DNA from 4 places in the Staphylococcus coagulans genome. Region 3 is predicted to be linked to each of the others. Evidence: predicted binding sites of a transcription regulator. Region 3 holds the regulator's gene; each other region holds the start of a gene.
What was found. Region 3 encodes Rex, which represses fermentation and respiration genes when NADH is low (regulators of the CRP and FNR family bind a similar motif). Its sites were predicted from a motif close to TTGTGAAATATTTCACAA; they were not measured.

Region 1: the regulator Rex is predicted to act here: its motif matches at 5,323-5,340, upstream of KM149_RS05525 (citrate synthase).
Region 2: the regulator Rex is predicted to act here: its motif matches at 2,135-2,152, upstream of KM149_RS02590 (nitrate/nitrite transporter).
Region 4: the regulator Rex is predicted to act here: its motif matches at 3,443-3,460, upstream of qoxA (cytochrome aa3 quinol oxidase subunit II).

What each region holds. Positions count from the first base shown of each region.
Region 1 is NZ_CP092966.1:1,169,238-1,177,834, reverse strand. It holds gene pnpS (two-component system histidine kinase PnpS) at 66-1,766, opposite strand; gene KM149_RS05535 (response regulator transcription factor) at 1,767-2,471, opposite strand; gene icd (NADP-dependent isocitrate dehydrogenase) at 2,823-4,085, opposite strand; gene KM149_RS05525 (citrate synthase) at 4,130-5,248, opposite strand; gene pyk (pyruvate kinase) at 5,717-7,477, opposite strand; gene pfkA (6-phosphofructokinase) at 7,497-8,465, opposite strand.
Region 2 is NZ_CP092966.1:602,209-610,805, forward strand. It holds gene nreC (nitrate respiration regulation response regulator NreC) at 1-594, shown strand, start outside; gene lepB (signal peptidase I) at 1,266-1,838, opposite strand; gene KM149_RS02590 (nitrate/nitrite transporter) at 2,267-3,436, shown strand; gene KM149_RS02595 (DUF3139 domain-containing protein) at 3,689-4,045, shown strand; gene KM149_RS02600 (lactate/malate family dehydrogenase) at 4,330-5,271, opposite strand; gene KM149_RS02605 (M42 family metallopeptidase) at 5,688-6,761, shown strand; gene KM149_RS02610 (DUF4889 domain-containing protein) at 6,851-7,207, opposite strand; gene KM149_RS02615 (YozE family protein) at 7,478-7,684, shown strand; gene KM149_RS02620 (CynX/NimT family MFS transporter) at 7,843-8,597, shown strand, end outside.
Region 3 is NZ_CP092966.1:906,950-915,546, reverse strand. It holds gene KM149_RS04160 (YeeE/YedE family protein) at 1-739, opposite strand, end outside; gene KM149_RS04155 (redox-sensing transcriptional repressor Rex) at 1,032-1,670, opposite strand; gene KM149_RS04150 (ABC-F family ATP-binding cassette domain-containing protein) at 1,823-3,766, shown strand; gene tsaD (tRNA (adenosine(37)-N6)-threonylcarbamoyltransferase complex transferase subunit TsaD) at 4,215-5,243, opposite strand; gene rimI (ribosomal protein S18-alanine N-acetyltransferase) at 5,236-5,706, opposite strand; gene tsaB (tRNA (adenosine(37)-N6)-threonylcarbamoyltransferase complex dimerization subunit type 1 TsaB) at 5,685-6,341, opposite strand; gene tsaE (tRNA (adenosine(37)-N6)-threonylcarbamoyltransferase complex ATPase subunit type 1 TsaE) at 6,334-6,780, opposite strand; gene ilvD (dihydroxy-acid dehydratase) at 7,276-8,597, shown strand, end outside.
Region 4 is NZ_CP092966.1:1,837,489-1,846,085, reverse strand. It holds gene qoxC (cytochrome aa3 quinol oxidase subunit III) at 1-138, opposite strand, end outside; gene qoxB (cytochrome aa3 quinol oxidase subunit I) at 131-2,116, opposite strand; gene qoxA (cytochrome aa3 quinol oxidase subunit II) at 2,119-3,219, opposite strand; gene KM149_RS08765 (immunoglobulin-like domain-containing protein) at 3,744-4,076, opposite strand; gene KM149_RS08760 (globin domain-containing protein) at 4,301-5,446, shown strand; gene KM149_RS08755 (glycosyltransferase) at 5,552-7,069, opposite strand; gene folD (bifunctional methylenetetrahydrofolate dehydrogenase/methenyltetrahydrofolate cyclohydrolase FolD) at 7,428-8,285, opposite strand; gene purE (5-(carboxyamino)imidazole ribonucleotide mutase) at 8,493-8,597, shown strand, end outside.

The DNA of each region.
Region 1 (8,597 bases), 260 kb from region 3:
CTTTGCTGTTTTCATTACAGTTTCATCGTCACATTCTCTTGTGATGCGCTGTCTCTATTTTAATATTACTCAGGCAATACAACTTTAAATTTTGAGCCTTTACCTAATTCTGACTCTACTTCAATACTTCCTTGATAGGATTCAACAATGTGCTTAGTAATCGATAGCCCTAAACCTGTGCCACCGGATTCTCGACTTCGCGCTTTATCCACCCGATAAAATCTTTCGAAAATACGGTATTTTTCTTGTTCATCAATTCCAATACCTTGGTCAATGACTTCGATAACAGGATGCATGTCATCTCGATAGACTAATAATCTCACAGTACTGTCTTTTGGAGAATAATTGACGGCATTTGTCATTAAATTTACAATCACTTGCGAAATTTTACCTTCATCTGCCATCGCAAAAATATGTGGTTCAATTTCATCAACTAAGCGTATCGATTTTTCATTGGCAATATGCTCTATTACAGAAAAAGAAGATTTTGCGACTTCAGAAAGATCAATCCGATGTTTTTCAACCGTCGTATTTTGCTCAATTTTAGACAAATCAAGTAAATCTTCTACTAAAGATTGAATTCGATTTGACTCTTTCAAAATAATATTGAGAAACATATCTAAAGATGCTTCATCATTTTTCGCACCTTCAATCAATGTCTCTGTAAAACCTTTCATAGACGTGATCGGTGTTTTGAGTTCATGAGATACATTGGCTACGAAGTCTCTTCTTAAATTTTCAAGTTTCTTGAGCTGCGTAATATCATGAAGTACAATAACCATCCCTTGTAAATGTTTTTTTGTTCGAGACAATATAGGCACACACGAAGTATCGAAAAATTTTTGATGAATATGATTGATTAAGATTTCAACTTGTTCATATACCGCTTTTTCAGTTCGAAAACCTTCTACAACGAGTTTTTTCAATGTTGGATGTAGATATTTCTCATAATCTTGATTTTCAACATTATGTGACTCGTTAAAAATCGTATAGTAAGTTTGATTGGCTACCACAATTTTCCCACTTTTATCTATCATCAAAACTGCACTTGGGATATTCTCGAGTGTCGTGACTAAACGATTGCGTTGAATCTTTTGTTCGCTATTCAGTTGTTCCAATCTTCGTGCTAAAACATTAATCGTTACATAAAGCTCTCTCATTTCTTTAACACTACTCTCAGGAACTCTCACTCGATAGTTACCGTCAGTGAGAAGTGAGGCAGCATAAGAGACTTCATTTATCGGTTGGATATATGTTCGGTTGATATAACGCACTGTAAAAAAGATAAGTGCGATGATAAACATACCAACTAAAATTAAATACTTCCAAAATTGTAATTGCAATTCGTAAACCATGTCAAAAGAGCCATTAATCAATAACGTCGTATCATCTTTACGATAACCAAACCAATATTTTTTTGTTTTAGCATCCAATTCATATGCATTATTGTCACTTTTTAATTGTTGTAAAACTTGCTTTTCTTTTTGTGATTCTATTTTATCGTGATTCGTCTTAAATTCCGTTCTTTGCCCTTTTTCAATAATAAGCATGTTCGTATCATAAATACGTGCAAGTTCTTGGATGCGTTGGGGGTTATTTTCTTTATTTAAAGTGATAATTTGTGTCGCTTCTTTTATTAAAGACTTTTTCTCATACTCTACTGACTTTAAATAAATGCTATTATGCACGATAAATCCTAATAAAAGAAAACTTACAACAGTGATCGTTGTAAGTATAATTAAAAGCTTGTGATAAAATTTTATCATTTATTTTGGTCGCTCCAATTTATACCCTAAACCACGTACTGTTTTAATCAACTGGGGCTGTTTCGGATTCTCTTCAAGCTTATCTCGTAAATGACTAATATGGACATCAACAATTCTAGAATCACCCGCAAATTCATAATTCCAAACTGAATTCAGCATATGTTCACGTGTAATGACACGGCCTTGTCGTTCGACTAAATATAATAATAATTCAAATTCTTTAGGTGTTAATTCTAGTAATGTATCATTACGATAAACTTCAAAAAAGTCTGGACGAATTCTAATATTGCCAATGACAATATCTTCATCCTCGTCTTCATTTTTTACAGAATCAACGACAGATGAACGACGCAAAATCGCTTTGACACGTGCGACAACTTCTCTTGGTGAAAATGGTTTGGTCATATAATCATCTGCACCTAATTCAAGACCAAGCACACGATCAAATTCGTCATCTTTTGCAGTTAACATTAAAATGGGAACTTGATTTTTATCTGATCGAATCGTTTTGCAGACTTCTATACCGTCTTTTTTTGGTAACATGACATCTAAAACAATTAAATCAGGCTTTGTTTCTTTTTCTTTTTGCAATGCTTCCTCACCATCTTGGGCAATCTCAACTACATACCCCGCTTGCTCAAGATTATATTTTAATAATGTTACGATTGATTGTTCATCATCAACGACAAGCACTCTTTGAGCCATACATCTACCTCCTTATGATATTAATTTCATTATAACTTAAAATGAACCCAAAAATAATATATAGTTAAGTAACTTTACAATAACTTAATGTAACGTTAATAATTTCAATATAAAAGCGGTTCGTTATATATGGATACATTAAATAGAACTTTTTACACTTTATAATAAGCGCGATTAATGAAACTTACTTTCGCTATACAAATACTTTAAGTAAATAATAATGATGGCATTGAAACGAAATAGAGCGTCTCATTAAAGGTTGAATTCGAGTCACTAAAAAAGGAATCAAACGAGATCTTCATTATTAGATTGAAGTCTCGATCTGATTCCCATTGTATATCATCTTATTGATTAAAGATTTTTAATTAATTCGTCTGCAAATTCAGATGTTTTAACTTCAGTTGCACCTTCCATCAAGCGTGCAAAATCATAAGTTACAACTTTAGAAGCAATTGTTTTTTCAACTGCTTGCGTAATCAAATCTGCAGCTTCTTGCCAACCTAAATGTTCTAACATTAATACACCTGATAATAATACAGAAGAAGGGTTAACTTTATCTAAGTCTGCATATTTTGGTGCTGTTCCGTGCGTTGCTTCGAAAATAGCATGACCAGATTCATAGTTAATGTTTGCGCCTGGTGCAATACCGATACCTCCGACTTGTGCAGCAAGGGCATCAGAAATATAGTCACCATTTAAATTCATTGTTGCCACTACATCATGGTCAGCTGGACGTGTTAAAATTTGTTGTAAGAAAATATCCGCAATGGAGTCTTTAATAATAACTTTACCGTCTTTTTCAGCTTGATCTTGAATACGGTTAGCTTCATCTTTACCTTTTTCATCAACTAAACGGTCATATTGTTGCCAAGTGAAGACTTGATCACCAAACTCTTTCTCTGCTAAATCATATCCCCATTGTTTAAAGGCACCTTCAGTAAATTTCATGATATTCCCTTTATGCACAAGCGTTACAGATTTACGTTGATTGTCTAAAGCGTATTGAATCGCAGCACGTACTAATCGTTCAGTCCCTTCTTTCGATACAGGCTTAATACCAATACCAGAAGTTTCAGGGAAGCGAATATTTTTTGCGCCCATTTCATTTTGTAAGAAATCAATTACCTTTTTAACTTCATCTGTACCTTCTTTGAATTCGATGCCTGCATAAATGTCTTCAGTATTTTCACGGAAGATGACCATATCTGTATCTTGTGGTCGTTTCACTGGTGATGGCACACCTTGGAACCAGCGTACTGGACGTAGACATGTAAATAAATCCAATTCTTGGCGTAATGCAACATTCAATGAACGGATACCTCCGCCGATTGGAGTTGTTAAAGGTCCTTTAATCGCTATCAAGTATTCTTTGATTGTATCAAGCGTTTCAGAAGGTAACCATTCACCTGTTTGATCATATGCTTTTTGTCCTGCTAGCACTTCTTTCCATGAAATTGCTTTTTCTCCAGAATATGCTTTTTCAACAGCTGCATCAATAACACGACTCGCTGCTTTCCAAATATCAGGCCCGATACCGTCACCAATAATAAATGGAATGATAGGTTGATTAGGGACTTGTAAACCATTATCCGTTTTTACGATCTTTTCACTCATTGTTATATACCTCCGAATTTTAAATCATCTTAAATGCAATAGGTTTAGCGTTCTTGAATTGGAACATATTTACGATCAACTTCACCCACATAAGTTGCACGTGGACGCATAATTCTATTATCTCTAAGTTGTTCTAAAATATGTGCAGTCCACCCTGAAGTACGACTGACTGCAAAGATAGGTGTAAAGAGATCATGTTCTATCCCCATACTATGATAAACAGTCGCACTATAGAAGTCTACATTAGGGAGTAGGCCTTTTTCTTCTTTCATAATATCAGCAATTTTAACTGACATTTTGTATAGATCACTTTGACCTGTCTCATCCGTAATTTTACGACTCATTTCTTTTAAATATTTGGCGCGTGGATCACCATTTTTATAAACACGATGACCAAATCCCATAATTTTATCTTTGTTTTTAAATGCTTTTTCTAGATAAGGTTCAACATTATCAATAGAGCCGATTTCTGTTAACATCTTCATTACACGTTCATTTGCTCCACCATGTAAAGGCCCTTTAAGTGAACCTACCGCTGCAGTGATACCTGAATACATATCAGATAATGATGATACGGCACATCGTGCTGTGAAAGCAGACGCATTTAATTCATGATCAGCATGTAAAATTAAAGCTTTATTGAAACCTTCAACTTCAACATCTGTCGGTTTTTCGCCACGTAACATATATAAAAAGTTTGCTGCATAGCTTAATGATGCATCCGGTTTTACAGGTTGTTTCCCATCTCTTACTCGAGCAAATGATGCAACAAGTGACGCAATTTTTGCTTGAATTCGAATCGCTCTTTCTTGCAATGCTTCTTCCCCATTATCGTCCGCATTTTCATCAAAATGAGCGAGATAAGAAACTGACGTACGTAACGCCGTCATTGGATGTACCTCATCTGTCGTATATTCTTCAAAATGACTGTACATTCTTGGATTTAAAGTCATATACTTAAATAATTTTTCTTTTAATTCAGATAATTCTTGTTCTGTAGGTAATCGATAATTCCACAATAAGAAAATAACCTCTTCGAATTGTGCATTTTCTGTCAGGTCATCAATATCATAACCTGCATAAGTTAATTGACTGTCAATAATTGAGCTGATTTTAGTTTCAGCAGCGATTACCCCTTCAAGACCTCTCATTAATTCTGCCATATGAATTTCCCCTTTACTTTATATTCGTTCTTTGTAATGGCTTTCATATATTATTATAGCCAATATGAAGCAATTTGTGAACATTTTAAGAACGGTCGTATTTAAAAATAATCTTATTTCAAACTCAGAAATATATATTTCATATTTTTCGAAAACCCTGATATAAAACGTTTTCTTTTGTCTTTTCATCCGTAATCATTACATCAATTTACGATTATTTGCATTCCTTATCATTCATAATAAAAAGATTTGATGACTTGGATTTATTAAAATTTCACGCTTTAAGTGCAATATCACTTTTTATGTAACTCTTAAACAAAAACAAAAGGACGAAACTACGGTCTAAATTTTATATTTAGATACCCTAGTTTCGCCCCCACAAACACTCGAAATAATTAATATCGGTTATCGATTTAAAAAATCATCTCGCTGTGTTCCGTTCTTACTTATTGCGAATTCTATTTAATTTTAAAGTACGTTGGCATAACCTTCATAAACTTTACCTTGCGCTGCATCTACCGTTACTAAAATACCACTTGGGATCGTTTTAGCTACATCTTCAACGCCTACTACAGTTGGAATACCTTTTTCTAACCCTAAAATCGCACTTGAAGATGTTAAACCTGCTTCTTCTGTAACGAGCGCGACTGCTTGATCTAAATAAGGCACCATTTTTTCATCAACTGAAGGTGTTACGATAACAGCTTGCTCAAGATTTTGTCCCTCTAATTCTGATGCATCATTCACAACTACTGTTCTTCCAACAGCTGAGTTACGTCCGATACCTTGCCCGTTTGCTAAATCTTCACCGATGAGATGTAATTTCATTAAGTTTGTAGTTCCTGATTCACCAGTCGGTACACCTGCTGTGATGATGATTAAATCACCTTTTTCAACACGTTCTGTTTCAATTGCTGTTGCAACTGCATTATTTAACAACTCATCTGTTGTGTAGTTACCTTCACGTACAACAGGATAAACGCCCCATACAAGCGTACATTGACGTGCTGTTGTTGCGAATGGTGTCACTGCAATAATGTCTGATTTTGGTCTGTATTTTGAAATAGTACGTGCTGTTGTACCACTTTCAGTAGCAGCAACGATTGCGTTTACTTTTAGGTTCAACGCTGTGTGTGCAGCAGAAACACCAATTGCATTTACAAGTGAAGTTTCTACAAGTTTTGTACGATCTGATAAGAGCTTTTTATAATCTTGTGCTTGCTCAGCAGCGTATGCAATGTTATTCATCGCTTTAACTGCTTCTTCTGGATAAGCACCTGCAGCTGTTTCACCAGATAACATAACCGCATCTGTACCATCGTAAATAGCATTGGCAACGTCTGAAGCTTCAGCTCTTGTCGCACGTGGATTGCGTTGCATTGAATCTAACATTTGCGTTGCAGTGATAACAGGTTTACCTAATTTATTACATTTACGGATTAAATCTTTTTGAACAATTGGTACTGTTTCTGGTGGAATTTCAACGCCCATGTCGCCTCTGGCTACCATTAAACCATCAGAAACTTCAAGAATTTCATCTATGTTGTCAATACCTTCTTGGTTTTCAATTTTAGGAATAATACTGATTGTATCGTTTTTCACTTCTTCTAAAATTCTACGGATTTCTAAAACGTCACTTGAACGTCTTACGAAACTTGCAGCAATAAAGTCAACATCTTGGTCAATACCAAAGCGAATGTCCTCTTCATCTTTTTCAGTAATACCTGGCAAGTTCACACTCACGCCTGGTAAGTTCACACCTTTTTTATTTTTAAGTTCACCAGTGTTAAGAACTTTACAGTGTACTTCACCCGCAGCGTGATCAATTGATTCAACTTCTAATTCAATTAATCCGTCATCTAATAAAATAAATGAACCGATTTCAATATCATTAATTAATTCTTCATATGTGACAGAGAACTTTTCCGGTGTACCTTCTACTTCATGCATACTTACTGTAACATGCGAACCTTTTTCTAATGTAATCACACCATTTTTCATATTGTGCGTACGAATCTCAGGTCCTTTCGTATCAAGTAAAATACCAATGTTTTTTTCTAACTTTTTCGCTACTTTACGAATTGAACGGATACGTGCTGCATGCTCATCATGAGAGCCATGAGAAAAGTTTAAACGCGCCACGTTCATGCCGGCTTTCATTAACTTTTCTAACATATCTTCTGATTCTGATGCTGGTCCAATCGTACAAACGATTTTAGTTTTTTTCATTTGGAAATGCCTCCTAAAATTAAATAGATAATTCTTTAGTTAATTCTAACATGTGTTGATTAATTTGATGCTCGGTTGAATTGAATATCGTATCAAAATCTGTCGCTGTAAGGCGGTTATCTTTAATACCAACGCCCTTCGCTGTTTCACCATCCATAAGAAGCTCAACAGCAAAACCACCTAGTCTAGAAGCGAGTACACGGTCGACACCTGTAGGGCTACCTCCACGTTGAATGTGTCCTAATACAGATACACGTGCGTCTACATTGATGAATTTTGTCAATTCACCAGCACATGCTTGGCCTGTCATACAACCTTCTGCAACAATGATAATGGAATGCTTTTTACCTCTATCGATACCTTTTTGGATTTTTTCAGCAATGTCTTGAATATCAACTTTTGTTTCTGGTAAGATGATTGTTTCAGCCCCTACTGCTAATCCAGACCATAAAGCAAGGTCACCACAATTTCGCCCCATAACTTCTATGATAAATGTACGCGCATGGCTTGAAGCGGTATCACGAATCTTATCGACAGACTCTATAATTGTATTCAGTGCTGTATCAAATCCAATTGTAAAGTCTGTACCATTAATGTCATTATCAATCGTACCTGGAATTCCAATCGTTTGGATTTCTTTACATTCTTCACTAATACGTTGCGCACCACGGTAACTACCATCACCGCCAATGACAACGAGCCCTTCAATGCCTCGTTTTTTAAGATTTTCGATTCCTTTTTGACGTATTTCTTTTTCTTTGAACTCTGGGCAACGTGCTGAATATAAAAATGTTCCTCCACGTTGAATTGTATCACCCACAGTACCAAGCTCTAGTTTGCGAATATCATCATTGATAAGGCCTTGATAACCTTGATAAACACCATAAACTTCAATATCATGATAAATCGCTTTTCTTACTACAGCACGAATTGCTGCGTTCATCCCTGGAGAATCTCCACCACTCGTTAAAACTGCAATTTTTTTCATGTAGACATACCCTTTCTTGCATAGTTGTTAAGTTAAAAATACCATAATTTGATGAAGCATTCCATCAAAAAAAGGTACAAATAAAAATGAAAACGGTTTTTTAATATGAATTCATGAATCCGCCACAAATGG
Region 2 (8,597 bases), 300 kb from region 3:
CTTAACTTTCAAGAGGATATGGAAGTCGTAGGGACGGCTGCCGATGGCGTTGAGGCGTATCAAAAAGTGATGAAATATGAGCCGGACGTACTCATTATGGATCTCAGTATGCCACCGGGTGAATCAGGATTAATTGCGACGAGTAAAATCTTAGACAGTTTTCCGAATACTAAAATTCTGATATTAACGATGTACGATGATGAAGAATATTTATTCCACGTCTTGCGAAGCGGGGCAAGTGGCTATATTTTAAAGAATGCGCCAGATGAACAATTATTGTTAGCGATTCGCACAGTCTATCAAGGGCAAACTTATATTGATCCTAAAATGACTACGTCTTTAGTTAAAGAATTTGTTCAATCTTCACAGGATGAATCGTACTCAAATGATCCATTCAAGATTTTATCGAAACGTGAACTTGAAATTTTACCGTTAATTGCCAAAGGATATGGGAATAAAGATATTGCTGAAAAACTATTTGTCTCTGTTAAAACAGTAGAAGCACATAAAACACGTATTATGGATAAACTTAATTTAAAATCAAAACCAGAGCTCGTGGAGTATGCATTAAAGAAAAAGCTATTAGATTTCTAGTCGACGAAAATGAAGTGTTTTTTGAAGCATAAACAATTCCAATATACGGAGCGATTTTGAATAATCAAAAGGTGTGTGTAAAAAAGTTCGGCACATCAATTACAAAATAAATAGCGCTAAGATGATTTTTAATAGAAAATTGTCTTAGCGCTTTTTATATGATGAAACTTCGTATTATATGACTTCGCTTTCCGAGGGGACAGCCTCAGCCTGTAGTCTTCGGCTCGTCGTAAATACTTCGTTTCTGCAAGTTACCATTCACTATTATAATTTTAAAAAATAAGTCACTTTCGTATCATTTAATTAATAACGACAAAAAATCCACGATATTTATCCATATCATAAACGTTTAGAATTTAAAAGATATACATATCAAAATAAACGATATTTAATTGATAATACATTTACTTTGATACATCCCTCTAATTTTTACAGTTTTGACTTTCTAAAAAACTTTCATTGTCTCCTAAAATTGTCCTCTATACCTTCATGATTAAGTAATGATTGCCACAATGAACGAGACGCTTGAGGGAAGAGCTAAAGTCGAAAATCCAATTTGGCTTCATCAATTTTCAGCTTCAATTAAGCCAAATTTAGTTGAGACTTCAGCCCCTAAGCAAGCGAGTTCATGTAGGCAAGGTTATCAAAAATTTGAAATGTCGGCTCTTTTGTTATTTAAATGTGTCAGGTTTAAAGCCAAATTTTATTCGGTTGAAAGGCCAAACTCTTACGGTTACTTTACCTACAATCTGTTGTTCTGAAATCAGACCCACTTCAGGACGTCGACTATCAATACTATTTTGGCGATTATCCCCTAATACTAAGTAGCGATGTGCAGGGATTTTAGCCTCACCTTGCGCATTTTTTAAATCCTCCACATTAAAATCTTCGGTCAAAAAGTCCCCAATTTTGTACTTTTTATTAGAATCCAAATAGGGTTCTTTTATTTTTTTACCGTTAACGTAAAGTTGATCGTCTTTATATATCACAGTGTCTCCTGAACGACCAATCAATCGCTTAATAAAGTCTTTATGTTGATTCTCATGAAAGACAATGACATCACCTCGATTGAGATGGTTCAATGACTTTGAAATCTTGCTGACAATGACACGATCTTTATCGTGAAAAGTGGGAAACATAGATTGCCCTTTAACGGTATAGGGTGTTCCAATAAAAGTTCTAATCAATAACACAATCGCAATGGCACTGACAATTGCGATGAGCCACTCAACTGTTTTTTTCAATCAATGCACCTTCTTTTTAAAATATAATTGCATGTTGATTATTGAAGTCATTCTCTATTACAAATGAGTATAACATACTCCTACACACGTCCCTATTTGATATCCTTTATTTTATAAATTTTTTGTCTTTGCGAATTGATTTAGCTAGGTAAAAAAGCTATTTATGAGATGCCTGATTGTTAAACGTAAAGTGATGTCAATCTCGTCTTAATCCTGATTTTGTCTAATTTTCAACAATGCTTATACATCAATTTCAGGTTAGGGGATACCCCACACTGCGTATAGGGGAAGTCCTTATGTTATAAATTTCACAATAAAGTTAAACTATATTTGAGTTGGAAATGTTTAAATTATCATTTTATCAACGCGTAGAGAAAATTTAGTGAATTTGATTCGAAATGGAGTCAAACGAGAAAGGTGAATGATCAATGAATAAGTCAAAAGCGGGTTTACAATTAGGGCTTCAAACATTGAGTTTAGTGGCAGGGTTTATGGCATGGAGTATTATCGCACCATTGATTCCTTTTATTTCGCAGGATGTTCAAATCTCGAGTGGTCAACTTTCAATTATTTTAGCCATTCCAGTTATATTAGGCTCCGTCTTGCGTGTACCGTTTGGTTATTTAACGAATATCGTCGGTGCCAAATGGGTATTCTTTACAAGCTTTTTAGTATTACTCGTGCCTATATTCTTATTAAGCCAAGCGACATCTCCAGGGGCACTCATGTTTGCAGGCTTTTTCCTTGGTGTTGGTGGGGCAATCTTCTCAGTAGGGGTAACCTCATTACCTAAATATTTTTCCAAAGATAAAGTGGGGCTTGCGAATGGGATATATGGTATGGGTAACCTCGGTACTGCAGTATCTTCATTTTTAGCACCTCCTATTGCAGGTTTGATTGGTTGGCAAAATACAGTGCGTAGCTATTTAATTATTATGGCTGTATTTGCAGTCATCATGTTTTTCTTAGGTGATGGCAATGAACCAAAAGTCAAAGTGCCTTTAGTCGAACAATCAAGAAAGTTAATGCGTAATTACAAACTTTATTATTTAAGTTTTTGGTATTTTATTACATTTGGTGCATTCGTGGCTTTCGGTCTTTTCTTACCGAACTTCCTTGTTCAAAACTTTGGTATTGATAAAGTAGATGCAGGGATTCGTACCGGAGTTTTCATTGCATTAGCAACATGTTTACGACCACTTGGTGGTATTTTAGGTGATAAGTTTAACGCTGTCTCTATGCTGAAAGTATTCTTTTCAATTATGATTGTAGGTGCACTCATTTTAGGTATTTCCAGTCAAATTTTATTATTTACAATTGGATGCTTAACAGTGAGTATCTGTGTCGGTATCGGTAATGGTTTAGTGTTTAAGCTCGTTCCACTATATTTCACAACAGAAGCTGGCGTTGCGAATGGTATTGTCTCAATGATGGGCGGTCTTGGAGGCTTCTTCCCACCATTAGTGATTACAGCGGTAACGTCGCTCACAGGTTCAAGTCATCTCGCCTTTATATTCTTAAGTATTTTTGGGGTTGTGGCATTATTAACAATGTTTAATTTATCTAAACGCGAACAAGCAGTGTCAACAGTTGAATAATCTAACTTTTTAAATGATAATCGAATGATTTAAAACGTCTTTGAAACGGGTGACAGCTCGTCTTTAAAGACGTTTTTATATGTGAAGCATAGTGAAGCTTAAGTTTTATTTTATGATGGCTCATGGTGAAATCCCAATTTGGATGCCGATTGTATTATGACTTTTATGTGACGACAAATACTGAAAGTAATGTAAGAAAAAGATTTGTGATAAGATGTATAATAAGATTGTAATAAGGTGGAGGCACATGAAATGGCAAAGAAAATTTTAAAACTCGTTTTGGCTTTAGTGTTGTTATTTGTAATTGTCGCAGCTGGCTTTTTTGCATATAAGGGTTATCAAAAAAGTCAAAACTTAAAGCTAATCGATCAGTATTTAACTGAACATCATTTGAGCGATAAAGTTATTAAAGAGAAGTCTGAGTATGATCCAAGAAAAGGTGTGTTTTATAAAGAATTAACCTTAAAAGGTGACGAAAAAAATACATATATTGCGCAGCCTATTCATCTCAAGCGTGGCTTTTTCTTACAAGGCTTCGATTCAAAAACGAAAAAGCATGATAAAAAAGCGAAATACAATTATTTCAATGAAAATTATAAAATGAAATAATGGCAATTCAAGGTCGTTGATCAAGCAAAGCACTGAAATCAGTTCTGGATTTCAGTGCTTTTTAATGAAGACGTGAGTTAGAGCGGATATTTTAAATCTACTTTGCATGTAATTTGTACTTTAAGTGACAAAATGGTGCAGTTGAATCAATATTTTTAAAAAGAAAAGGCAGTTGATGACGTTATGCACGTAACCTTTAACAAAAGTTTAGCATCGTGTGTCATCTCTGCCTAAATAAATGAATTTCAAAGGGCAATCAGTGCTGTCTGAAAAGATTGCGAGACTTAATCTGTGACAGACGCAATTGTTGATTGAATATATTGAACAGCATGATCAAGTGCTTGTTTTTCTTCAACGTCTAGTGCGATTGGGAAGACGGTTTGATGACCCTCTTTATTAACAAGTGTCGGAAGGCTAAATGCGACATTTTGGTAATCATAAACGTGCTGATGCACTGTCGAAATAGGTAAAATACGATTTTCATCATAAAGAATGGCTTCTACAAGATCGATTGTTGCGCGAGATATGGCAGAATTCGTCCAACCTTTATTGCGCATCACGTCAAATGACACTTTGTCAATTTCATCGCGAATCTTTTGTTTCGAGATGGCTTGCGCATGGCTCAGTTGTTCATATTCATCAAGGGGCATCCCTGCAATACGGACACGGCTCCATACCGGCACGGTTGTTTTACCGTGTTCTCCAATAACGAAAGCTTCTACACTTTTCGGATCAACGTCGTAGTGGTCTGCAATCAATGTACGGAAACGAGACGATTCTAATAATGTGCCTGTTCCCATAATTTTTTCATGTGGATAATCATGTTGTATTTCTGCTAAATAAGTCATCGTATCTACAGGATTTGAAATCATAATAATATGTGGTGAGGTTGTTACCGCAGTAATGTCTGACATAATCTCTTGAATGATTGCTGCATTGCCGGATGTTAACTTTGTGCGATCCGCCATATCTGCTGTAGAAGGGACGCTCGCAGAGATGATGATCATATCAACATCATCTAAATCTGTGTAATTCCCTGCTTTTATTTTCGTATGATGTGTCCCACTGTAAGATTGGAAATGGCGATGATCCATTGCCTCTCCTTCCGCACGATTCAGATTGGTATCAATTAAGATGATTTCTTGAAATAGGCCTGTATATTGAATGTCCGTTAATACTTGGCTCCCTACACGACCAAGTCCAATTAAAGCGACTTTATGTGTCATGATTTGACCTCCTTATCGATGTATCATATTGATGATGCGCATGACGCATATGAAAGCGAAGATGTCATGAATAAGCAAAATTTTTAGTGTGTACCGTTTAAAATTTGACATCGTGTATATGCGATTGCACGCATGCTAAAAGCTAGTTAGACATGCCACTTATTGTTGAAAAAACGTTGGATTTCCATTGATGATTCTTTAATTGAAAATAATGATGATATCAACTGAATCCGATTCGCAAAAGGCATGTCAACAATTTGTCTTTTATTTCAGAAATTTCTAGATACCTCTAGTATATACTTTCAAAATTCTTCTATGCAATGAAAAACAAAAGTTGCGCAATGCTTAAATCATACTTTTGTCAGAAAAGTTTGTTAAAATTAAATAGAATTTAATCTGAAAGGGGTTTAATATAGATGAAAAATACAAAAGACTTATTAAAAAAATTAACAGATCTTAATGGAATCGCTGGACATGAACATCAGGTTAAAAAAGCGATGATTGAATTATTAGAACCCAATAGTGATGAAATGATCTATGATAATCTCGGTGGTGTCTTTGGTAAGAAAAAGAGCCAGTCTGGTCAACGTACAATTATGATAGCAGGACATCTTGATGAAATTGGTTTTATGGTGACTAAAATTGAAGCGCAGGGCTTTATTCGATTTACACCAATAGGAGGATGGTGGAACCAAGTGATGTTATCCCAAAAAGTGACAATCACAACGGATGAAGGACGCGAAATACGCGGCATCATAGGTTCTAAACCGCCACACGTTTTAGGTGCAGAAGAACGTAATAAACCTGTCGACATGAAGCATATGTTCATCGATGTCGGCGCAAAAGATAAAGAAGAAGTTGAAGCAGCAGGTATTGAGGTGGGTAACATGATTACGCCTTATTCAGAATTTGAAACGCTCTTAAATGAAGATTATGTAACTGCAAAAGCATTTGATAATCGCTTTGGATGTGCTCTGGCAGTCGATATATTAGACGAATTGAAAAATGAAGCACTCGATATTAACTTAGTTGCTGGTGCTAATGTCCAAGAAGAAGTGGGACTGCGCGGTGCTAAAGTAGCCGCGCATAAAGTGAAACCTGATTTAGCCATTGCGGTTGATGTCGGTGTCGCATATGATACGCCAGGGCTTGAAAGTGATGGCGATGTGAAAATAGGTCAAGGTCCAATTGTCTTAACATTAGATGCGACAAATATTGGTCATGTGGGGCTTATTCGCCATGTTAAAAAGGTCGCAAAAGCACACAATATTGAATTACAATGGGATTCAATGCCGGGTGGCGGAACAGATGCTGGGAATATGCATACCGCATTAGACGGTATTCCTTCTATTGCACTATCAATTCCGTTACGTTATATGCACTCAAATGTATCTGTAATTGACCAAAAAGATTATCAAAAAGCGGTTCAATTAGTGACAGAAATCATTCGTGCACTCAATGATGATGTTGTTGATGAACTCATTTGGTAATTAAATATAGATATTAAAGTAAAAAGCAATGAAGGAAATGGCTGAGAACATTTTCTTCATTGCTTATTATTGATGCGAAAAATATTAAATTAATGGTGATGCATATCCATGTTATGCATATCGTGAATTTTCATCATTAAGCCATGTGGAACATCATCATGTGATACGATTTGTTTTTTAACGAAATGATCAGGATCATCTTTTTTAGCTATTAATTTAACAAAGTCACCTTTTTTAGGTTGGAAATTATTATCCGTAGGGATTTTAACATTTTCTTTAACCGTCTTGTCAGATTCACTGATTACTTTTTCAGCTGTTGTGCTGTCTTTCATATAACCGTAATATATTTCTTTTTGACCGGAAAGCATCATCGCAACAACGACACCTAACGTCACAATTAGCATCGCAATAATGATGATAATACCAAGAGATTGTTTTTGCTTCATTATTTCTCGCTCCTTTATATAAAATGTATAGTCTAAATGTTGTATGAGGTGACTCGAAATTATCATTGTCAAATCTTTGTCACACTCTTATATTCCATTGTAGCGAATTCGTTTTAAGACAGAAAGTAAAAGTTAGAGTGAAATATGTCATTTTTGTGTCTTGCATTTATTTTGAAAAATTATATAATTAGGCTGTAAAAGATATATATTTGATTATACGTTCTAAAAGCGTACTATTCATTTTAACCTCAAAAAAGTAGAGGTGTTGTTATGAGTTTTTATGATTTTATGTTAGATTTTTTAGGCGATGATACACCTCTTGGGACGTTGGCTGCACATCTTGAAGAAGATCCCTCTTACCCTAGAGAGCTAATTCAGCCAGAAGATATTTTAGTTTACTTTAATCAACTTCATACTGTAGATAATGAATTGATTGAAACAGTGAAACGTGCAATTCAATTATATGGGGCAAAATAACTTTATATATGATTTAATAATGAAAGCATGTCAAAGCTGTGTCTACAGTCGAATATGACACGGAAAAGCCTGTTTAGGTTTTATCCGTGTTTTGTTTTACAATTAAAAGGCAGTCTTAATTTGAAGATGACATTGCATTTCATGTAAGGAGGAATAATATGTCAGAACAACTACTGAATCATAAAATTCAAAATCAATGGCTACGTGTTATCGGCATCGTGTTGATTGCCTCAACGCTACGTGCGCCGCTCACGTCTGTTGGACCCGTCATTGACCTAATAAAGCAAGATTTACATATTAATAACGGTATAGCAGGACTGATAACGACCATCCCGCTTATCATCTTCGGTATTGTGTCACCATTTGTGGCACGTATTCTTTCCCGTATTTCAATGTCAAGGCTCCTATTACTGACACTAATTTTGACAGTCATCTCATTAGTTGTGAGAGTTTCTGGTGGCGTGAACGCTTTTTTCATTGGGACGCTCTTTTTAGGAATTGCTATTGCTTTAGCGAATGTGACTTTACCCGCATACGCAAAAGCATCTTTTCCATTACAAATCGGCCTCATTACGGGAATTTATAGTGCAACAATGAATTTTACCGCTGGATTGGGAGGTGGGCTGAGTTTTCCACTTGCTTCTCTTTCGCCCTTGTCTTATCGCCTCTCACTCTCTTTTTGGATTATTTTTGCAATACTGGCAGTCATCGTTTGGCTTCCGCAACTCAAACGAAATCCGCATGTCTCTACGCAAACAAATCATGGATTAAAAAAGCCAATTTATCGCTCCAAAATGGCTTGGGCAGTCGCTTTGACGATGGCGTTTCAATCGATGATGTTTTACAGTATTGTCGCATGGTATCCTTCTATTTTAGTGAGTAAAGGGATTGCACCGGAGACGGCGGGCTACTT
Region 3 (8,597 bases):
CATTTCCTGTTGTTAAAAAGGCGATTAAGTTCGCAGATGGTGTCGTAATGCCTAGCCCACCTTCTCTTCCTGTTGAAATACTCATTGGCCAAGCGATAAGTGCAATGAAACCTATCGCAATCGCTGCAACAAAAGGATGAAATCGCTTTTCAAATAAAAAGTGACGTACCCCAGTATAGCGTGGTTTTAATTTTGGTATAGCGATTTTTGATTTTGGCTTTTTCAACGTGGTCATAACCAAAAATAGCGTAACACCAGTTAATAAGATTAACCATATCCAACTTGGTACCCCTGTAGATGTCGCCATATCCGCTTCATAAACGGTTTGTTGATTAATTGTATCTTTCAGTGGTAACAGAACGCCATATTTAGAGATTGCTGCAAATAGTGCATACATGAAAAGTGCAATCCAACTGCCAATTAAACCTTCCCCTGCACGATACCATGTCCCAGTGGCACAACCTCCTGCGAGTACAATCCCAATACCAAAAATAAATGATCCAACAATCGTTCCTACAATTGGAAATGTCCCATTATCTATCGTGATAACACCCAATGAAGTTAATATATATAAGCCAATAGCTTGGATATTAATCGCAATAAGCAACGCATAAAACATCTTATTATTTTTTTGAACATACATATCTCTAAAGCCACCCGTCAAACAAAAACGCGTACGTTGCATTACGAAACCAAGTAAACTTCCCACAATCAATCCACTTATCACGGTCCAAATCAATATTCCTACCCCCTATATCCGATTAACATTATAGGTATTATAAAAAATAAGACCTTATTTTTCAAGTACATTTTAAAAATAAATATAAAAACATATATTTTTTCTCAAGTTCATTTGAATACATTTGTATATTTAAACATACATGCTTTAGAACTGACCTATGCGCAATAAAAAAAGAGTATAAAATCTAATATTATCATTAGACTTTTATACTCTCTTCATAGTGCTATGTTTTAATTTACAGTTCATCCAAACAAATCTTTTTGTATGTATGGATAATTTTCATAAAAGGTTAACCATTATAATTTTTCATAAAGAATAATAATGATTGTAATTCCACACCTAAATCAATTTGATGTACTTGTACAGATTGAGGTACGTGCACACGTTTCGGTGTAAAATTAAGTATTCCTTTCACACCTGCATCTACAAGTGCATCGGCCACTTCTTGTGCTACTCTTCCTGGTGTAGCAATAATAATGACTTCTAACGCTTCAGCTTCAACGGTACTTTTTATCTCGTCCATTGATTTTACCGTCACATCACCCACTTGTGTACCAATGATTTCCTCACTGATATCAAAGGCTTCAGTAATGGTCATATCATCGTGAATTGAAAAGTTATAAGTGATTAGTGCCTTACCTAAATTCCCTACGCCAACAATGCCTATTTTGATTTCATCAGAATCGCTTAACTCAGATTTGAAGAATTCCAATAGACTATCAATATTGTAACCATAACCTTTTTTCCCAAGCTCTCCAAAATATGAAAAATCTCGGCGAATTGTTGCAGAATCTATATTTAAGCCTTCACTTATCGCTTTTGAATTCACACGATCTTCACCTTTAGCCTTTAAAATATTGACAAATCGGTAATATAAAGGGAGACGTTTTAAGGTCGCTCTAGGAATTTTATTGCTTTCTTTTCCCATTTTAAAGTCCTCCGTAGTCTTTCTTATGCGTGCACTCATATACATAGTATGTGATAATAATTATAACTTAATTTTATGGTTATGAAAACATTAAGTGCTTGATACATATTGCGTTTATTGTACAATAATTAAGAATGAAAGGAGCATGCCATATGATTTTAATGCAATTAAGTCACGTCACCAAATCGTTTGATGGTGAAGAGATTTTTGAAGACGTCAACTTTGAAGTAAAAACCGGCGAACGAATTGGCATTGTAGGACGTAACGGTGCGGGTAAATCAACATTGATGAAAATCATCGCTGGTGTTGAAAACTATGATTCCGGCCATATCTCTAAAATCAAAGGCTTGAAATTAGGCTATTTGACACAACAAATGACATTAAATACCCAAAACACAGTCTTCGAAGAAATGGCCAAACCGTTTGCGCATGTTCAATCCATCTCAGAGCGTATGAAAGTTGAAACCGATTGGCTTGCAGCTCATGCGGATATGTATGAGTCAGTAGAATATAAAACGCATATTGATCAATATGAAAAGCTCTCAAATGAATTTGAACAGCTTGAAGGCTATCAATATGAAAGTAAAATTAAAACTGTTTTAAATGGACTGGATTTTAGTGAAGCAGATTATCATCGTCCGATTAATGATTTTAGCGGCGGACAAAAAACACGTCTGTCATTAGCACAAATGTTATTAAGCGAACCTGATCTCCTTCTTTTAGATGAGCCGACGAACCATTTAGATATGGCCACAACAGAATGGCTAGAAGATTATTTAAAATATTTCAAAGGCGCTATCGTTATTATTTCACACGACCGATTCTTTTTAGATAAAATCGTAACTCAAATTTACGATGTTTCATTAGGTGAAGTTAAACATTATGTCGGAAATTACGCTAAATTTATCGAATTAAGAGATCAATATTATCAAAAGCGTTTAGCTGAATATGAAAGACAACAAAATGAAATTAAACGTCTTGAAACTTTTGTGGAAAAAAACATTACACGTGCTTCCACGAGTGGTATGGCTAAAAGCCGTAGAAAAGTTTTAGAAAAAATGGAACGCCTTGAAAAGCCGATGTTAGACGCTAGAAGTGCGAACATTCAATTTGATTTTGATCGCAATACTGGAAATGATGTCATGCACATTCAAGATTTAACGATTGGATATGTCTCCCCTATTACGCAACCCATACAATTTGAAATCAACAAAGGGGATCATATCGGTATTATCGGTCCTAATGGGATAGGTAAATCTACTTTAATTAAAACTTTAGCCAAACGCCTTCCACCTTTATCGGGGCAAGTGATTGATGGTGCAAATCTTAAAATTGGCTACTATGATCAAAAACAAGCAGAATTTCGTTCAAACAAAACTATTTTGAATTTTGTGTGGGACCAATATCGTCAAATGCCTGAAAAAGATGTGCGTGCCGTTTTAGGACGCTTTTTATTTACGCAAGATGACGTATTAAAAGTCATCAATGATTTATCAGGCGGTGAAAAAGCACGCTTGCAATTGGCATTACTCATGTTAGAACGTAACAATGTGCTCATATTAGACGAACCGACAAACCACTTAGACATTGATTCTAAAGAGATGTTAGAGCAAGCTTTAAAACATTTCCAAGGGACACTCATTTTTGTTTCGCATGACCGCTATTTTATCAACCAATTGGCGAATCGAATTTTTGATTTAAACGAAAAAGGTGGCACGCTTTATTTAGGGGATTATCAATACTATTTGGAAAAGTTAGAGCAACAACAAGCACTTGCTGCATATGATAACCAACAAAATCAAGCGACGTTAGAAGTAGATTCAAGTACTCAGCCAACGACTTATCAAGATCAAAAGACGCTTCGTCGTGAAAAGCGTAAAATAGAGCGCCAGATTGAAAGTGACGAAAGCCAAATTTCTGAGTTAGAAGACAAGATTGCAGCGATTGATTTACAAATGACAGATGAAGCTGTCATTAATGATTTCGAAAAAACACAATCTCTAGCTGAAGAACGTCAAAAAATCGAACAAGCATTAGAACAAGTGATGACAAACTGGGAAGAATTACAACTTTTGTTAACTGAATATGAAGATTAAATGAAGTAAACCGAGTAAAATTTTCTACTCGGTTTATTTTTTTAATCACCTACTGTTTACATTTCGTCCACATATGAAATAGCATAACACCAACTATCCACAAAGTTATCCACATTATCCACAAGTTAAAAGCTAGAATATTCTATCCTTATGCACAATTATATACAACTTATCCCCGATTTTACGCCAATGTTATGCACAGGTTCTTAACAACTTGTGCATAAGTACGCATGTTCTCTATTGACTTTTGCTCAATCAGAAAAGTGAGCTTAAAATGTGAAGATTTAAGTTGTTTATAGTTATACATCTATATAGACAAGCATCTAAATTTTAATGGTGATTAGAATATATCACTTTTCTTTTGACATAAAAAGGAGAGACAGAAATCGTTTGATTTCGTTGTCTCACCCTCAAAATAAGGTTGCTGTTTAAAAACGTGCAACATTCATTATTCATGATCTAAATACATTTCAATATCCATACTGCTTTTACCATTTAAAGCCATGTCGCCCCGAATTCCTTTTTCATAAATATAATGAGCTGCTGCTCCAATCATTGCGGCATTATCCGTACATAGACGTGGTTCTGGAATAGCGAGTTCTATGCCTATTTCACGCGTAGCTTGTTCTAAAGCTTTACGAAGCCCTTTGTTACTTGCTACACCTCCAGCTACTATCAACTGTTTAACATTGTAATCTTCACAAGCACGCATTGCTTTTCCAACGAGCACTTCCACTACGCTGTTTTGAAAACTTGTCGCAACATTTTCAGGAATCACTTGCTCACCTTTTTGCTTTAGATTGTGCAATTTATTAATCACTGCACTTTTCAAACCACTAAAGCTAAAATCATAACTCTCAGGCTCCAACCATACACGAGGAAATTGATATGTGTCCTCACCTTGCGTTGCTAATCGATCAACCGCTGGGCCTCCGGGATAAGGTAAACCAATTGTTCGTGCGACTTTATCATAAGCTTCGCCTACTGCATCATCTCGTGTTTCACCAATAATCTCAAATTGTAAATGATCTTTCATATAGACAAGCTCCGTATGTCCACCCGAAACAATTAATGCAATTAATGGGAATTTCAATCCTGTTCCAAGTTGGTTCGCATACACGTGCCCCGCAATATGATGGACAGGTATAAGTGGTTTATCATTAGCAAAAGCTAGTGACTTAGCAGCATTGACACCCACAAGTAACGCACCAATAAGACCTGGGCCTTGCGTTACAGCCACTGCATCAATCTGGTCCATTGATTTGTCTGCTTGTTGCAATGCATCTTCAATGATTAATGTTATATTTTCAACATGATGACGACTTGCGACCTCAGGGACAACACCGCCAAATCGTTTATGACTGTCAATTTGACTTAACACACTATTACTTAAAATTTTTGTTCCGTTTTCTATTACACTGACACTTGTTTCATCACAACTTGTCTCAAGTGCCAAAATCGTTGTATTCTCAGTCATTTAAACTCACCCACATGACTAACGCATCCTCTCCATCACCGTAATAATTTTTTCTTTTACCGCCATATTCAAAACCAAGTTTTTGATAAACATGCTGCGCGACATGATTATCTTCACGCACTTCCAAACTCATTACCGTTGCGATTGAAGACGCAAAATTAATAACATATTTTAATAATAATTGACCTAATCCGTAATCTCTATAGTCCGGATCAATAGCAACTGTTGTAATTTGGGCTTGGTCAACAACAATCCATAAGCCTAGGTAACCGATTATTTTATCTTCGAACTCTACAACAAAATAATGGGCAAAATGATTTTGCTCCAATTCATAATAAAACGCATCAATCGTCCACGAACTCTTTTTAAAGCTTATCTGTTCAAGATCAAAAACAGCTGGAACATCTTCAAGCATCATATGTCTTATTTGAAGTTTCTCTTTTATTTCTGTTGATCCATCCAATTTTGTTCTGCCTCCGATAACTTTAAATATTGCGGTACAAACGTATGAATCTCACGTGGTTCACCTTTATATCGATACATTTTATCTGCTCTAGGCGGTTCTGCGTTACATTGGTATCCTTCAAGTTCATTTGTGAAATGTGTGACATCATCACCTATAAAGATAACATTCTCTTTGTTAGACCATTGTGTAATTAATTGAGATAAGGCAATATGTTGATCTTCCATGACAGCGACTAACTGTTGACCTTGCCATTGATAAACCCCAGCAAAGACGTTCCCTCTTCGGGCATCAATGATTGGGATAATATAGGCATCTGAGTATTCAATATTCGCTGCAATTGCCTTTAATGAAGAGACACCATATAACTGAATGCCTAAAGTGTACGCTAATGTTTTAGCTGTAGTGACACCAATACGCAATCCTGTATAAGAGCCTGGCCCTTCTGCCACAATAATTTCATCTAAATCTTTTGCTTTAAGTTCACATTGTACAAGTAAAAACTCGATTAATGGCATTAATTGTATAGAATGATTGCGTTTAACCGTCGTTGTATGTGTTACTAAAACTTTGCCATCTTGTAAAACAGCAACTGATAAAGGTTGATTCGCGCTATTTATAAGTAAACTATACATGTATTATTTGCTCCTTGATTTCTTCAAAATGTTGACCTTTTGCCTCGAGTTCGATTTCTCGTTCATCTTCATTGATTACTTTAATGTTAATTTTTAAAAACGCATCCGGTAAATAATCTTTAATAAACGTACTCCATTCAACGACTGTAACTGCGTAGTCATTAAAAAATTCATCAAACCCTAAATCTTCATCGAAGTTCTCAAGTCGGTAGCAATCCATATGATGAAATTTTAAGGTGTCTCCTTTATATGACTTAATAATATTAAAGGTCGGTGAACTGATGTGACGTTTAACCCCTAATGCTTTTCCGATAAATTGACTTAAAGTTGTTTTACCAGCGCCAAGATCACCATCTAATAACAACACATCTTGCGCTTTTAGAAGTGGTGTCAGTAAATTAGCGAACCTCTGCATTTCTGCTATATTTTTTATTCTCATACTTTCCGCACTCCTGACTTAATTTTCCTATCTATTGTAACAAATTTTTTTCTATTTGACCTTATCTGATTCTTGACATTTACTTTGAAATAAGAATGACGCTTTATTGACTGTATTTTAAGATTATTTTCAGAAAATTTTACATTTACTGTTGACTTAGAAGAAAAGATGGGTTAAATTTATAACACGTAATTTTTAGACAATTCTCTAAATTCTAAATTTTTCTCATTCTCGTAATTGATGAAACCAATTTAATTTAACATACATCACATTCATTTTGAAGGGAGCGTTAGACAATGAAAACATATCCATGCATGACACATACACAACAAAATAATATTGTCATTTTAATTTTACGCTCAGGACTGGAGCATTAGTAGAAATTTTACTAATCGCTTAAGTCCTATTTCTAATTGAATGGGACTTAAAGATGCGTCCCAACACCAATTGGGGCGTATCTTTTTTTATTTTCAAAAATCAAGGGAGGCCATACAGATGAGAAGTGACATGATTAAAAAAGGAGACCAACAAGCACCGGCCAGAAGTTTATTACATGCGACGGGACAAATTAAATCCCCTACTGACATGAACAAACCTTTTATCGCTATTTGTAATTCATATATCGATATTGTTCCTGGTCATGTGCATTTAAGAGAATTAGCTGATATCGCCAAAGAAGCGATTAGAGAAGCGGGAGGCATTCCATTTGAATTTAATACGATTGGTGTCGATGATGGCATTGCGATGGGCCATATTGGGATGCGCTATTCATTACCAAGCCGAGAAATTATCGCAGATGCAGCTGAAACAGTTATCAATGCCCATTGGTTCGATGGTGTCTTCTACATTCCAAACTGTGACAAAATCACACCTGGAATGTTACTAGCAGCAGTGAGAACGAATGTCCCAGCTATATTTTGTTCTGGAGGTCCTATGAAAGCGGGGTTATCTTCTCAAGGTAAAGCATTGACTCTCTCATCTATGTTTGAAGCAGTTGGTGCATTTAAAGAAGGTTCAATGAGTAAAGAAGACTTTTTAGAAATGGAACAAAACGCATGTCCGACTTGTGGCTCATGTGCAGGAATGTTCACTGCAAATTCAATGAATTGTCTAATGGAGATTTTAGGACTGGCATTACCATATAACGGCACAGCATTAGCAGTGAGTGATCAAAGAAGAGAGATGATAAAAGCAGCCGCAAAACAGTTGGTAGAAAATGTCAACAATGATTTAAAGCCTAAAGATATTATCACGAAAGAAGCAATTGATGATGCATTTGCACTTGATATGGCAATGGGTGGATCTACAAATACTGTATTACATACGTTAGCTATCGCCAATGAAGCAGGCATTGATTACGACCTTCAACGGATTAATGATATCGCTAAAAAAACACCGTATTTATCTAAAATCGCACCTAGTTCAGCATATTCAATGGAAGATGTCCATCAAGCGGGCGGCGTACCAGCAATTATCAATGAATTAATGAAAAAAGACGGTGTCTTACATCCTGATCGGATAACTGTCACAGGACGAACACTTCGAGAAAACAATCAAGACAAAGAGATTACTAATAATCAAGTCATTCGACACTTAGATACACCTTATGATCAACAAGGCGGTCTATCTATTTTATATGGCAATATCGCTCCAGATGGCGCAGTCATAAAAGTTGGCGGAGTAGATCCATCCATCAAAACCTTTACAGGAAAAGCGATTTGTTTTGATAGTCATGACGAAGCGGTCTCAGCTATTGATAATCATACGGTGCGTGCAGGACATGTCGTTGTCATTCGTTATGAAGGTCCTAAAGGCGG
Region 4 (8,597 bases), 930 kb from region 3:
ATGTTGGAGGGTTAATAGTGTTGCGAAAAGCGTACCAAAAAGTGCAAATTCAGCTGTAAGGAAGATCCAAAAACCGAGTTTATTTATTTCGCCTTCATGTGTACGAGCATCAATAGTATCGACAACCTTATTACTCATGATTTAGAGCCTCCCTTTCTTTTTGACGTGCCTTTCTTAAGCGCGCTTCAGTTTCAGCGACTTCACTTGCAGGAATAATATAACCGTGATCTTCTTGGAAACTTCTCCAAATCATTAATCCGAAAATACCAGCAAGTGATAAAATCGCAGGTAATAATGTTTCGAATACTAAGAAGAAACCACCGATGAAGAACAAGACACCCATCCAGAAACCAATGTGTGTATTATTTGGCATGTGAATGTCACTATAATTATGATTGTCAAGATAGTGTCTACCTTGTCGTTTCATTTCAACAAATGTATCAAGATCGTCCCACTCTGGTGTGATGGCAAAGTTGTATTTAGGTGGAATTGCTGAAGCAGTTGACCACTCTAAACCACGTCCTAAACCATCCCAGTTATCGCCAGTTGCTTCACGTGGTGCTTTAATGTGACTGTAGATGATGTTACCAACGAAAACTAAGAAGCCGATAGACATCAACGCTGCACCAATTGAAGAAATAAAGTTCAACAAGAACCAGTGATCTTCAGGCATATAAGTGTAAAGACGACGTGGCATACCATCAAGACCTAAAATGAATTGTGGTAAGAATGTAACGTTGAAACCAATCATAAAGATCCAGAAGAACCATTTATTAGGTTTCTCAAATAATTTGTATCCCATTGCTTTTGGATACCAGAAAATCATAGCTGCGAAACATGCGAATACAACACCAGCAACAATTGTGTAGTGGAAGTGGGCCACTAAGAAATATGTGTTGTGGTATTGGAAGTCAGCGGATGCCATCGCAAGCATGACACCTGTAACCCCACCAATTGTAAAGTTAGGGATAAATGCTAATGAGAATAGCATAGGTGATTCAAAAGTAATTCGGCCTTTGTACAATGTGAATAACCAGTTAAAGATTTTCACACCTGTAGGAACAGCGATTAACATTGTTGTAATTGAGAAGAATGAGTTAACTAAAGCACCATTACCCATTGTGTAGAAATGGTGAACCCAAACTAAGAAACTCAAGAATGCGATACCAGCTGTTGCCCACACCATACTTTGGTGTCCGAATAAACGTTTACGTGCAAATGTTGGAATAATTTCTGAATAAATACCAAATGCCGGAAGGACAAGGATGTATACCTCAGGGTGCCCCCATACCCAGAAGAAGTTTGCCCATAGCATTGGCATACCGCCATTGGCTACTGTAAAGAATGCAGTGTCAAAGATTCTATCAGCAGTCATTAACGCAAGTGCGATTGTTAATGCAGGGAATGCCAAGATAATAATTAACATAGTAATAAATGTTGTTACAACAAACATTGGCATTTGCATAAATGTCATACTTGGTGTTTTTAGCTTAATAATAGTAACGAAGAAGTTAATACCTGTTGCTAAAGTACCAATACCTGAAATTTGAATCGCGATTAAGTAGTAGTTTACACCTGGTCCAGGACTAAATTCACCCGCAAGTGGTGCGTAGTTTGTCCAACCTGCTGCAGGTGAACCACCGACGATAAATGAAAGGTTGAATAATAGCATACCTGCTACGAACAACCAAAAACTAATGTTGTTAAGTAATGGGAATGCAACGTCACGTGCACCAATTTGTAATGGAATAATGATGTTCATTAAACCGATAACAAGTGGCATTGCCATGAAGATGATCATGATTACACCGTGCGTTGTAAAAATTTCGTTATAATGGTTTGATTCTAAGAATGGGTTATCTGGTACTGTTAATTGAATACGTAATAGGATTGCATCAATACCACCACGTACAAACATTAAAACAGCACAGATTAAGTACATTAAACCAATCTTTTTGTGGTCGACTGACATGAACCATTCCTTATATAAATATCCCCAGAGCTTAAAGTAAGTAATGGCAGCAACAACACCAATAACAAGAAACGGCGCTGCAATTTGAGCCAATGTAATCATCCAGTTACCGTTTACTAAAAGCTCATTCCACGGAAAGTTCAACATTAATGTCCACCTCCACTTTTATGATCTTTATGTGCCTCAGCATTTTTGGCACCTTCATGCATTGATTCCATTTCGTCCATAGTATGCTTTTCATTTTTCATGAATGCACGACTATATGGCTCGTCGTTTTTCAGAATGGCAGCTTTCATACCATGTCGTTCGTAGTTCGCATTTGTAATTTGTGGTTTACGTGCTGGCTTATTCGGTTCACTTAGTACGCCTTTAGTATCATCATAGAAGTTTGGATCTTTTGGTACGTAGTTGAATCGTTTATAAGCATAGAAAATGTATTCTGGATCAGCAGCAGGATCCACAAATGCCATATGTGTGCCACTAAAAGTAAGCTCTTTGTTTTTAGTGATAGGTAAAAGTTGTTTATCAAACGTATCTTGATCAATTTTTTTCTCAGATTGCGCTTCTTTTACCCATTTGTCATATTCACTTTGACTCACAGCTTCTACGTTAAATGTGTGACGAGAGAAGCCTTCACCGTTAAAGTTTGAGTTACGTCCACGATATGTACCTTCTTCGTGAGCTTGGTAAGTCCACTCCATTGTCATGGCAGTCATAGCATATTTTTGACCACCTAATTGAGGAACCCAGAAACTTGTCATTGTGTCCATTGCTTGAAGTTTGAAAGTAATTGGTCGGTTAGTAGGAATTTTAATGTGGTTAACCGTTTCAATTTTTTCATCCGGATAAGCAAAGAACCATTTGTATCCACCACTCACTGCGTAAATGACGATTGGGTCATCTTCAGCTTTAGGTGGCTCCTCATATTCATATAAGGCTCTAACAGTTGGAATCATTAATGCAATTAAAATGATCACAGGGATGATGAACCATACTGTCTCAAGAATAACGTTGTGGTGCATTTTTCCTGATTCGCTTGTGTTTTTGTAACGATACTTAAACGTAAATATCGCGAATAGGATAAGTACCACAGCTACAATGGCAACCATAAAGATGATTGAATAAATAATCAAAAACCTTTGGTCGCTGGCCATTGGCCCTTTTGCGTTTAGAACTTCTACATCAGAACAGCCCGCAAGCAAAAACAATGTTCCGAAAGCTAGAAGCAAAGACTTAAATTTTGACACTTTTTTTGACCTCCTAATACTACAATTGTAGGGCTTATACTAATTTTAAAATAATATATGATATTTACAAGTGCCATTTTGAAAAAACAATAAATGAAAAAACATGAAAGCCTTGATATTCAAGGCATGATAGGGCTTCAGGGCATTATTAAAATTATGTGTACATTTTGTGAAAAGTCTCTATTTCTACTTATTTAATTAAGATTTAATTAAGAAAAAGGTAATGTTTATTTTTTCACAAACTTTTCGAGCTATTTTTTATGGAATTAAAAAAGGGGGATTTGAAGAATAGATGTAGGGAAAGTGCTAATTAAAATTTGTGGAAAAAAGTTTAAAATACGAAGTAGTTGATATGAAAAAAAGAGAAAGATTTATAAATACAGTTTTTAAGTGTCTATTTTATCTCTCTCTTCTTTATGGGAATAGCATAGCGCATCAATATTATTTTTAGTGCATAATAAATTTCACATCAGGAAAAAGTATTGATGATCACTTTTCGTTGTTCGGAACTATGGATACAAATATTATTTTAAGGGTGCATCTACAACTTTGATTACTCTCGAAGAAGTTTCAATGGCACCGTTTGAATCGGCAACTTGGTATTGAAGTTCGTATGTACCTTGTTTAGTTGTATCGATATGACCATTTACTTTAATTTTATCTGTTAAGTCGCCGTCTTCTTTATCAAAAGCGGTCACACCTTCAAGAGGGTTGTATTTTTCGCCCACTTGAATGACCGAGTCTTTTATACCTTTAAAAGAGGGAATCGTGTTTGTTGTAGCCTCTGCATTAAGATGTGGTGTGACAAGTGTCGCTGATACACCGATAGCTGATAATGATTGAAGTAGTTTGTTCATAAGATTTTGGCCCTCCGTTCATTGAACTGTTATGGTATTCACATTAAGTATTATACATTCTTCAGAGAATTTTGCTATCCATCTATGGACCTAATTATCATCAATGAGAATATGTTATATTTTTCTAGAATGGCTGTATCAAAGTGTAAGATTGATTTACTTTTGACATAAGTCAAATGTTTGAGTAAGGAATCAATGCAAATATTAAACAGGAGTGAGGATTTATGTTAATACAAGAAGAAAAAGGAATTATTTTGCAAACTGTACCGATTTTAAAAGAGAGAGGAACAGAAATCACATCAAATTTCTATAATAGAATGTTTAACCAACACCCTGAATTGCGCAATATGTTTAATCAAACGAACCAAAAGAAAGGATTTCAATCGACAGCGCTTGCACAATCTGTCTTAGCAGCAGCGATGAACATTGAGGACTTCACACCGATTTTACCTATTGTTAAAGAAATCGCTTATAAACATTGTGCGTTACAAGTTTTTCCTGAGCATTATCCGATTGTAGGAGAAAATTTATTAGCTGCTATTCAAGAAATAGTTGGACTAGAAGAAGATGATCCAGTTATTCAAACTTGGGCAAAAGCTTATGGCGTGATTGCAGATGCTTTCATCGGAGTAGAAAAAGAAATCTATGAAAACATGGCTTGGGATGGCTTCAAACCTTTTAAAATTACGCATATTGAACAAGTAACACATAATATTAAAGCATTTACAGTGACTTCAGAGACACAAGATTTAAGCCAGTTCGTACCAGGACAATACATCACAGTAGATGTTGAAAGTGAAAGATTACCCTATAGAGCAAAACGTCACTATTCCATTGTAGATGGTGATAAAGACTTCATGACATTTGGGGTAAGACATGAAGTGAGTGATACACATGAGGGTGAAGTTTCGACTGTATTACATGAAGAATTTAAAGAAGGAGATACGATTTTATTATCTGCCCCGGTGGGAGGATTTAAAGTACATCATTCTGAAAAGCCTCAATTGTTTATCGGTTCAGGCGTAGGTGTGACGCCTTTAGTCTCCATGTATCGACAAGTGATTGAATCACAAGGTACAGCACAAATGATTCATGTCGCTGCGACAGAAAATGATGTTGCTTTTAAAGACACATTAGAAGCGTTAACAGCAAAATCGCCCCATGCACACCTTCATATTCATATTAAAGATAAAGAAGGTTATTTAGAAGCAGATGAACTTAAAACATATCTTTCAGATGAAATAGAAGTTTATGTATGTGGGGGAACACCATTTTTACAATCGATTATTAAAACATTAGATGATTTAGGCGTAGATCAAAATCAAGTTCACTTTGAAACATTTGTACCACGTTTAAGTGTTAATGTATAAAAAATAAATAATAAAAAGCGATGAAGAAGGGCTTAGTGGCTTGCTTCTTCATCGCTTTTTTAGAAAGAGCATAAATTAATCGTGAGTTAACGCGATTGAGGTATATTATTTTTTATAAGTATAGCCAAGAGAATTAAAAAGGGTTTTATAATTTTCAATGGCTGTAGATTGGTATAATCTACTTGTCAACTGCACATTTTGTAATGGTTGGTTAACAATATCTTCCATTCTAGAAGCAAATTCTTCTATATTTTGTGGTGTGACCAAATAACCGTTTGCCCCATGATCAATAATTTCTCTAGGTCCATATTTCACATCATATGAAACGACAGGACATCCTGTTTTGATACTTTCCATAATTGTAAGACCAAATCCCTCATGCAGGCTTGTCAGTAAAGAAGCTTTAGAACGTGAAAATACGTCTAATGGATTTGAAGTAAAGCCATTAATTTCGACACTTTTTTCTAAATTTAATTCTTTAATCAAAGCTTCAATCATTTTTAGCTGACCATCTTCATCTTTACCGTAAAGATGGAGTTTATCTTCGTATCCCTTATCTTTAAATAATTTGTAGGCACGAATGAGATGGGGCAATTGTTTCTGTACGCCAAATCTTCCGATAAAAACAAAGTCTTTACGTGCATGTTCAACGCTGTTAGAAACTGTGTGATCAATAGAGTGAGGGATGACTATGAATTTATCATTTGAAATGCCATATTTTGCTTGAATGTCTTCTTTTTGGTGATTTGTAAGGATTAAATATTTGAATACAGCGTTACTATTTTCTAATGCAAATTGATAAGATTTGAGTACGCTTGTATCATCATTTTGTAAATGCGTATTATGGAAAACGAGGATGTTTTTAGTCTTCTTTTTATTGAATAATAAAGGTCTGTCCAATAAACGCGCATCATTGAAAACAATGTCATCGTCTTGGAACTTACTTTCAAAATAATAACGAAATAATGCTTTTTCATTATCAAAAAAGCGATAAGGTCGACCTTCTTGATCAACAAGTTTGATGAGACTTAGCTTAGGTTTTTCATCTGAAGTATAGTATTTGACGCAATATGGGTAGCCTAAACCATCATAAAATGTTTCAACTTGCTTACCGAAAGTCTTAGGATGATAGACAATTTTTTGATGAATATAGCCGTACTGATTATACTTACGTCTTTCAATACGGCGCTTTGAGATATCATCCATAAAATCTTCTAATTCTAAGATGTTTGATTGTGCATAGTATTTTCTGTAAAGGACATAGCGTTCTTGATCATAGTATCGCACAATATCGTTATCTTTCTTAGGTACTTTAGAAGTCAGTCCTTCGATTTCTCTAGCTGTCTCATTTATGATTGGCTTTGATTTAAAACGGCTCCGTCTAACGGCATACAGACGGTAACCAGATAACCAATCATAGATGTTTTCGTGCGTAATAGACGGATCAAGTATGCCATTTTCAATAAACGTTTTTTGGATTTCTGGATATTCAATATTATAGTTTGTCGTCAAAATTACATTATTGATGTTTAATTGCTGTTTGAGTAGATCTATTCTTTGTAACAATGACTTAGTACGACCACCATGTTCTTTTGGTAGAGTAGAAGTAATTGTATAAATCATATTAGGAAATGCCCCTTTAGTTAAAATAATTATATTAATGCCCTTGAAAATATTCTAACTACAATTTGCTTTGATGTATACAGTTCTAGTAAATTGTAATAAATTAATTTGATATTTGAATGATTGACACTTTTAATAGACTATATTTCTATAGTAAATAACTAGTATTTAATCAACTATAAAATGAATTGGATTATTATAACAAAATATAATATGTATTTTAGCATACAAGAAAAAGAGGTTGAGCAACGTGCCCAACCTCTTTATATATATCAATACTTGATTTGTCCAAGCTTATTAAATAAGAAAAAATATACCGCTAACAAACAAATCTTTAGAATTCATCAATTATGATAGTTTATTCTAAGCCACGACGCATTTTTTCAGCAATTAAAGTATTATTTAAAACCATTGTGATTGTCATAGGCCCTACACCACCAGGAACAGGTGTGATTGCACCTGCAATTTCTTTTACTTCGTCATACTCTACATCGCCTTTAAGCTTGCCGTTTTCATCTGGTGTATTTCCGACATCAATCACTACAGCACCAGCTTTAACGTCATCACGTGTCACCATACCAGGACGTCCAACTGCGCTCACAATGACATCAGCTTGTTTTAAATGTTCACTAATATTTTGACTACGTGAATGTAAAACGGTGACAGTTGCATTTTGTTGGATTAATAATTTTGCTACAGGTTGACCCACAATATGACTACGGCCGATAACTACTGCGTTTTTACCTTCTAAATCAATGTCCGCATGTTTCAATAATTCCATCACGCCAAGTGGTGTACATGGGATTAATTTTGCTTCATCTAAATATAAACGACCAATGTTGATAGGGTGGAAACCATCAACATCTTTGGCTGGGTCAATGGCATCTAATACTTTTTGTTCATCCACTTGTTTCGGTAGCGGAACTTGCACTAAAATCCCACTTACGCTGTCGTCTTGATTTAAACGTTCTAACTCTTTCAACACATCCGCTTCAGAAGTATCTTCATTTAAATGAATGACTTCAGAAATCATGCCGATTTTTTCAGCTGCCTTCTTTTTTGAACGGACATAGCTTTGGCTTGCGCCGTCATTTCCAACTAAAATAACAGAAAGCTTAGGCGTATACCCTTGCGCCTTTAATTTTTCTACTTCATCTTGCAAACCTTGTCTATAATCTTTCGCGATTTGTTTCCCATCTAAAATTTTTGCACTCATAAAAATAGCCTCCTCATAATAATTCGAACAATGACGAATGATTTCAATGTAATTATACCAATAATCGAACAAAATACGAAATATAGATTTAAAAAAAGTATTAAAGTTCGATTTTTACGTTGAAAAAAGCATGTGAGCTTGTTATGCTATACCTGTAATATACAACTATTAAGATTAATATTTCAAATCTTTGAAAGGGTGTTCATAGTGAAGGTAGCAGTCATAATGGGGAGTTCTTCTGACTGGGAAATAATGAAAGAAGCATGTGTCATGTTAGATGATTTTGAAATTTCATATGATAAAAAAGTCGTT